One region of the Bradyrhizobium sp. USDA 4449 genome, then DNA from elsewhere that is predicted to be linked to it. Evidence: riboswitches for the same ligand, from Rfam matches in the RefSeq annotation. Region 1 holds a riboswitch; the other holds the start of a gene.
What was found. A riboswitch is a leader RNA that binds a small molecule or an ion and turns the genes downstream of it on or off. The one in region 1 is predicted to bind S-adenosylmethionine.
Positions count from the first base shown of each region.

Region 2: another riboswitch for S-adenosylmethionine. It lies ahead of metX (homoserine O-acetyltransferase MetX); the one in region 1 lies ahead of ACVIIW_RS07000 (O-succinylhomoserine sulfhydrylase).

Region 1 covers NZ_JBSRYD010000001.1:1,466,659-1,470,066, forward strand. The annotation lists gene ACVIIW_RS06990 (PAS domain S-box protein) at 1-96, opposite strand, end outside; gene ACVIIW_RS06995 (2'-deoxycytidine 5'-triphosphate deaminase) at 152-1,288, opposite strand; SAM riboswitch at 1,369-1,448, shown strand; gene ACVIIW_RS07000 (O-succinylhomoserine sulfhydrylase) at 1,522-2,709, shown strand; gene ACVIIW_RS07005 (SGNH/GDSL hydrolase family protein) at 2,781-3,408, opposite strand, start outside.
Region 2 covers NZ_JBSRYD010000001.1:1,214,046-1,217,453, forward strand. The annotation lists partial or broken gene ACVIIW_RS05750 (alpha/beta fold hydrolase) at 1-1, shown strand, start outside; gene metW (methionine biosynthesis protein MetW) at 127-789, opposite strand; gene metX (homoserine O-acetyltransferase MetX) at 805-2,007, opposite strand; SAM riboswitch at 2,101-2,180, opposite strand; gene ACVIIW_RS05765 (chorismate mutase) at 2,341-3,189, shown strand; gene hisC (histidinol-phosphate transaminase) at 3,227-3,408, shown strand, end outside.

The DNA of each region.
Region 1 (3,408 bases):
TGCGCGATTCCAGCGCGTGATCGTGCCGGAGCGATCCGAATAGATGAGCGCGTCGGCAACGTCGTCGAGGATGTTCGCGTCGAGTCGATCGATCATTTCGCCACCTCGCAGCCCGGATTTCGCTTCGCGCCATCCGGGCTACAGGATCGGGCTACACCCGGAAATGCTTCGAAAGTTTGAGGCCCTGCGCCTGGTAGTTGGAACCGATGCGCTGGCCGTACATCGCGTCCGGGCGCGCCAGCATCTTCTCGTAGACGAGACGGCCGACGATCTGGCCGTGCTCGAGGATGAACGGCACCTCGCGCGAGCGCACCTCGAGCACGGCGCGTGCGCCTTGCCCGCCGGCGCCGGCATAGCCGAAGCCCGGATCGAAGAATCCGGCATAGTGCACGCGGAATTCGCCGACCAGGGGGTCGAACGGCACCATCTCCGCGGCGTAATCGGGCGGGACCTGCACGGCTTCCTTCGAGGCGAGGATGTAGAACTCGCCGGGATCGAGGATCAGGCTGCCGTCGGGACGGGCCGAGATCGGCTCCCAGAAATCTTCCACTGCATAGCCGGAGCGACGATCGACGTCGACGACGCCGGTGTGGCGCTTGGCACGGTAGCCGACGAAGCCACTGCCGTTCTCGCCGGAGAGATCGACCGAGACGGCAACGCCGCCGGTGAGATCGGCATCGTCGATGTCGACGAGACGCTCGGTGGCGTGCAAGCCATCGAGTTCGTCGGCGTTGAGGATGGCGTCACCGGTGCGGAAGCGCACCTGCGACAGGCGCGAACCCTCACGCACCAGGACCGGAAACGTCTTCGGGCTGATCTCGGCATAGAGCGGGCCGTGATAGCCGGCGCCGATCATGTCGAAACGGCGGGTGCCGTCGGCGATCACGCGGGTGAAGACATCGAGCCGCCCGGTCGAGCTTTTCGGATTGGCGGCCGCAACGATCTCCGGCGGCAGCGCGAGGCTTTCCAGCAGCGGCACGATGTAGACGCAGTTGGTCTCGAGCACCGCGCCGTCAGCGAGGCTGAATTCATGCAGCTTCAGCTGGTCGATGCGCTCCGCGACGGTGGCGCCGGGGCCGGGCAGGAAGCTCGCACGCACGCGGTAGGCGATGTCGCCGAGACGCAGATCGAGGCTCGCCGGCTGGATCTGGCTTTCGACGAAATCATATGCGGGCAGGATGAGGCCCGCTTCCGCCATCGCCGCGATCATGCGGTCGGGCAGGATACCATTGGCGTCGGCGGCAACCGTGAACGTCAACCGTGGGTCCTCATCGGGGGTCAAATGCATCCGGACATGCGGGAAATGCCAGCCTTTTACGGCTATCCGATGGACGCCTTGACGAAAAGGGCATTGCGGAATATGAGCATCACTTATCCCGTGGTGATTTGAGCCGGCCGGCTTGCAGCCACGTTAAATAAGTCGCTAAACAGGCCGGGGACCTCTGTGATCCCGGCCCGTGGAGATATCCAGGCCGGTTTTTTTGTGACCGTTTTCGCTCAACGGTCATATCGGAGGGTCCTATGTCGAAGTCGCCTGCCAACTACCGCCCCGAAACCCGCCTGGTCCATTCCGGCACGCTGCGCTCGCAATATGGCGAGACGTCGGAGGCGCTGTTCCTGACCCAGGGCTATGTCTACAGCAGCGCCGAGGAGTGCGAGGCGCGGTTCAAGGGCGAGGACCCCGGCTTCATCTATTCGCGCTATTCCAATCCGACGATTGCGATGTTCGAGCGCCGCATGATCGAGCTCGAAGGCGCCGAAGCCGCGCGCTCGGCGGCAACAGGCATGGCAGCGGTGACGACGGCAATCCTGGCGCCGCTCAAGGCCGGCGATCACGTCGTGGCCTCCCGCGCACTGTTCGGCTCATGCCTCTACGTCATTCAGGATTTATTGCCGCGCTACGGCATCGAGACCACGCTGGTCGACGGCGCCAATCTCGACGAATGGCAGCGCGCGCTCAAGCCCAATACCAAGACGTTCTTCCTGGAGAGCCCGACCAACCCGACACTCGACGTGCTCGACATTCCCTCGATAGCCGAGATCGCGCATAGTGGCGGCGCGCGGCTCGTGGTCGACAACGTGTTCGCGACGCCGATCTGGCAGAGCCCGCTCGCGCTCGGCGCCGACGTCGTCGTCTACTCCGCGACCAAGCACATCGACGGCCAGGGTCGCTGTCTCGGCGGCATCATCCTGGCCTCGGAAGCCTTCATCGCCGAGCACATCCACAATTTCATGCGCCAGACCGGCCCGTCGATCTCGCCGTTCAATGCCTGGGTCCTGCTCAAGGGCCTCGAGACGTTAGGCGTGCGCGTGCGTGCGCAGACCGACACCGCGGCGCGCATCGCCGACGTGCTGGCGAGCCATCCGAAGATCGCGCGGCTGGTCTATCCCGGCCGCGAGGATCATCCGCAGGCGGCGCTGGTGAAGAAGCAGATGCGCGGCGGCTCGACGCTGGTCGGCTTCGAGGTGAAGGGCGGCAAGGCGGCTGCGTTCCGCGTGCTCAACGAGCTGAAGCTCGCAAAGATCTCGAACAATCTCGGCGACGCCAAGAGCCTCGTCACGCATCCGGCGACGACAACGCATCAGCGGCTGAAGCCGGAGGTGCGCGCCGAGCTCGGCATCGGCGAGGGATTCATTCGCTTCTCGGCCGGGCTCGAGCACGCGGATGACCTGGTCGAGGATTTGACGGCGGCGCTGGAGAAGGCGTGAGGGCCGAATGGCGAATGGTGAGTGGCGAATGGATCAATCCCTGTTCGCTACTCGCCATTCCCTACTCGCCTCTACATCGGCCGATACGTCCGCACGTCCGCGGGCACGTTCACCCCTAACTTGATCTGGCCGACCGAGCGGATGATGTCATCGCCCAGCAACTGCGCGAAGCAGGCGTAGCCCCAATCGTTCATATGCAGGCCGTCGGCGATGACGAAGCTCTCGACCGGAAGCGCCTGCTTCTCGTGCCACTCGCGCATCACCTCGAAGCGCGGGAAGATGCCGACGTGACGGAGCTGAGCGACCTTGCCGAGCAGCTTCACCATCTTGCTTGCGCTCTCGGGACGCTCGGTGACGCGCGGTGAATATTGCGGGTCGACCAGCACGACGTCGGCATCGCCGGCGGCCTGGATGCGGGCGACGCCGTCCTCGACCATTTTCGCAGTGTCGCCGGGATCGAGATTGCGCAGCACGGCGTTGGTGCCGACCTGCCAGATCACGAGGTCCGGATGCACATCGATGACTTGCGTCTGGAGGCGCTTCATCATCTCGGGCGCATCCTCGCCGCCCACACCGGCATTGATGACGGTGATGTCGGCAGTCGGATATTGCCGGTGGAGCTGCCCGGCGAGGCGGTTCGGATAATTGTAGTCGGGCGAGCTCGCGCCGTAGCCGGCCGTCGACGACGAGCCGAACGCG
Region 2 (3,408 bases), 250 kb from region 1:
ACTCCGTCCGTTGCGAGCGCAGCGAAGCCATCCGGAATCCTTCCGCGGACACTCTGGATTGCTTCGTCCCAAGAGCTCCTCGCAGTGACGACGGATCGAGCTGAGTTCCTTGGGGCAAGGCGATCTTTACTTCCCCTGCCCGCGCGTGAGCAGAAACACGCCCTGTTCGCCGAACAGATTCCACACCCACCATGGCAGCCGAAGCCGCAGCGGGCGGCCGTAGAGGTCGAGCGCCTCCGCGCGCTCCATCTTGACGTGGATCTCGTCGCAGAGTTCGACGAAATCCTTGATCGTGCAGAAATGGATGTTGGAGGTGTCGTACCAGCTCGCCGGCAGGTTCTCCGTGCGCGGCATGTGGCCGCCGATCAAGAGCTGCAGGCGCATGCGCCAGAAGCCGAAATTGGGGAACGACACGATGGCGCGGCGGCCGATGCGCAGGAGGTTCTCCAGCACGACCTTGGGCTGCCGCGTCGCCTGCAGCGTCTGCGACAGGATCACGTAGTCGAAGGCATCGTCGGGATAGTTGACGAGGTCGGTATCGGCATCGCCCTGCACCACCGCGAGGCCCTTGGCCACGCAGCGGTTGACGCCCTCGCGCGACAGTTCGATGCCGCGGCCGTCGATGCCGCGGGTCTCCAAGAGCTGCAGCAGATCGCCGTCACCGCAGCCAACGTCGAGCACTTTCGAGCCGGGCTTGACCATTTCGGCGACCAGCAGATGGTCGGCGCGAAATGGACCGGGCTGTTCGGACGCGAGGCCATTGAGCGGCAGCAGTTCCTGTACAGACATCGCCAGCCGTCCTCGTCAGTCGTTCTTGCCGGTCAACCCGCGCGCCTTGCCCGCCGATTGCAGGAAGGCACGCGAGATGTCGAAGAATTCGGGCACGTCGAGCAGGAACGCGTCGTGGCCGCGGTCGGTCTCGATCTCGGCGAATGACACCCGCGCGCTCGAGGCGTTCAGCGCGTGCACCAGCGCGCGCGATTCCGACGTCGGGAACAGCCAGTCGCTGGTGAAGGAGACCACGCAGAAGCGCGTCTCGATCCCGGCGAACGCTTTCGCCAGCACGCCGCCATGGTCGCCGGCGATATCGAAATAGTCCATCGCGCGGGTCAGATACAGATAGGAGTTGGCGTCGAAGCGTTCGACAAAGGACGAGCCCTGGTAGCGCAGATAGGACTCGACCTGGAAGTCGGCGTCGAACGAGAAGGTCGGCAGCTCGCGGTCCTGCATGCGGCGGCCGAACTTGCGATGCAGCGCGGCGTCCGAGAGATAGGTGATGTGCGCCGCCATGCGCGCGACCGCAAGGCCGCGATGCGGATGGATGCCCTGATCGGCGTAGGCGCCGTTGTGCCAGTCGGGATCGGCCATCACGGCCTGGCGGCCGAGCTCGTGGAAGGCGATGTTCTGCGCGGAGTGCCGCGTCGAGCAGGCAATCGCCAGCGCGGAGTAGACGCGCGCAGGGTACGCCGCGGTCCATTGCAGCACCTGCATGCCGCCCATCGAGCCGCCGACCACGGCAAACAGCGTATCGATGCCGAGCCGGTCGATCAGCATCGCCTGCGCGCGCACCATGTCCGGGATGGTGATGACGGGGAAATCGAGGCCCCAGACCTTGCCGGTCGCGGGATTGATCGAGGCTGGACCCGTAGAGCCCATGCAGCCGCCGATCACGTTGGAGCAGATGATGAAGTACCTGGCAGGATCGAGGGGCCGACCGGGACCGACCAGCGTCTCCCACCAGCCGGATTTGCCGGTGACGGGATGCACATTGGCGACGTGCTGGTCGCCAGTCAGCGCATGGCAGATCAGAACCGCGTTGGAGCGATCGGCGTTGAGCTCGCCATAGGTCTTGTAGGCGATCTGGAACGGGGTGAGATCGACGCCGCAATCCAGCCGCAGCGGCTGGTCCGCGCCGAACAGCGCGACTTCCGAACTCGGATGATCGACCTCATGCGACCGGTCGTCGGCACTGATCGCGGGACTGGGTACGGACTTGACGCCAACCATCTCTGACCATCGACCTCGTTTGCGATCGGACTTCAGATCGCGACTGACATCAGGCCATGAAAAACCCGGCCTGAACGATAGGTTCGGCCGGGATCGAAAGCGTCCCCGGCCTGTTTAGCGAGTTTTTTAACGTGGCTGCAAGCCGGCCGGCTCAAATGACCACGGAACAGGCAAAAACCTACCGGCTTGGGCCCATTTCGTCAAGTCGCGCTCCGGATGAACCAAAATCGTCTCTCACTGGGCAGCTCTGCAGGACGTCATTTCTCTTTGCTTTCGCCGCCCTGACTGCCTAATCAGGACATTGCCCGCAGCTTCCCAACAGTCCTGTCAGACATGTCCCAACGCCCGCCCGCGCCACCATCGCTCCAGGAATTGCGCAAGGAGATCGACGCGATCGACGAGGGCATGCACCGCCTGCTGATGCAGCGCGGCGACATCATCGACCGGCTGATCCAGGTGAAGCAGACCCAGGAGGTCGGCTCCGCGTTCCGCCCGGCGCGCGAGGCCTCGATGATGCGCGAGATCGTGCAGCGCCATCGCGGCATCCTGCCGCTCGACACGGTCGAAAGCATCTGGCGCGTCATCATCTCGACCTTCACCTATGTCCAGGCGCCGTTCTCCGTGCATGCCGACATCTCGGTGAGCGAGCCCGCGATGCGCGATTCCGTGCGCTTCCATTTCGGCTTCACCGTTCCTTACGTCGCACATTTCAGTGCACAGGCAGCGGTGGAGGCGGTGGCGAAATCCAAGGGTGATCTGGCGCTGGTCTCGGCGACCTCGAGCCGCACGCCGTGGTGGCTGGAGCTCGAAGCCGACGGCGCGCCGAAGATCATCGCGCGCATGCCCTTCGTCGAGCGCGCCGACCATCCGGCCGCGCTGCCCGTGTTCGCGGTGTCCCGCGTTGCCGACAGTGCCGTGGTGACGGAGGTCGAAACGTTCAGCGTGCGTGTCTCGGGGTGGAACGCCGAGGTCGCGCGGGCGCTGTCGCCGCTCGCCGAGATCGTGGCGGTGCCCGATACCGCCTTCGACGGCGCGGCGCTGCTGGTCTCAGTCGCGGGCGCCGCCAGCATCGACAAGATCAGGGCGGCCCTGATCGCAGCGGGGGCCTCCGTGCGCTCCACGGCCCTCGTCGGCAGCCACGCAACGCGCTATACGGTGCCCCCGACCGGGTCGAAATCGTAGATCGCGAACCGCCTCAAGACCATTTTCGGAGTTGAAGATGTCCCGCCCCGTGCCGAATCCCGGCATTCTCGATATTGCGCCCTACACGCCCGGCAAGAGCCCGGTCGCCGAGCCGGGCCGCAAGGTGTTCAAGCTCTCGGCCAACGAGACGCCGTTCGGACCCTCGCCCAGGGCGATCGAGGCCTTCAAGCATGTCGCGGAGCATCTGGAAGACTACCC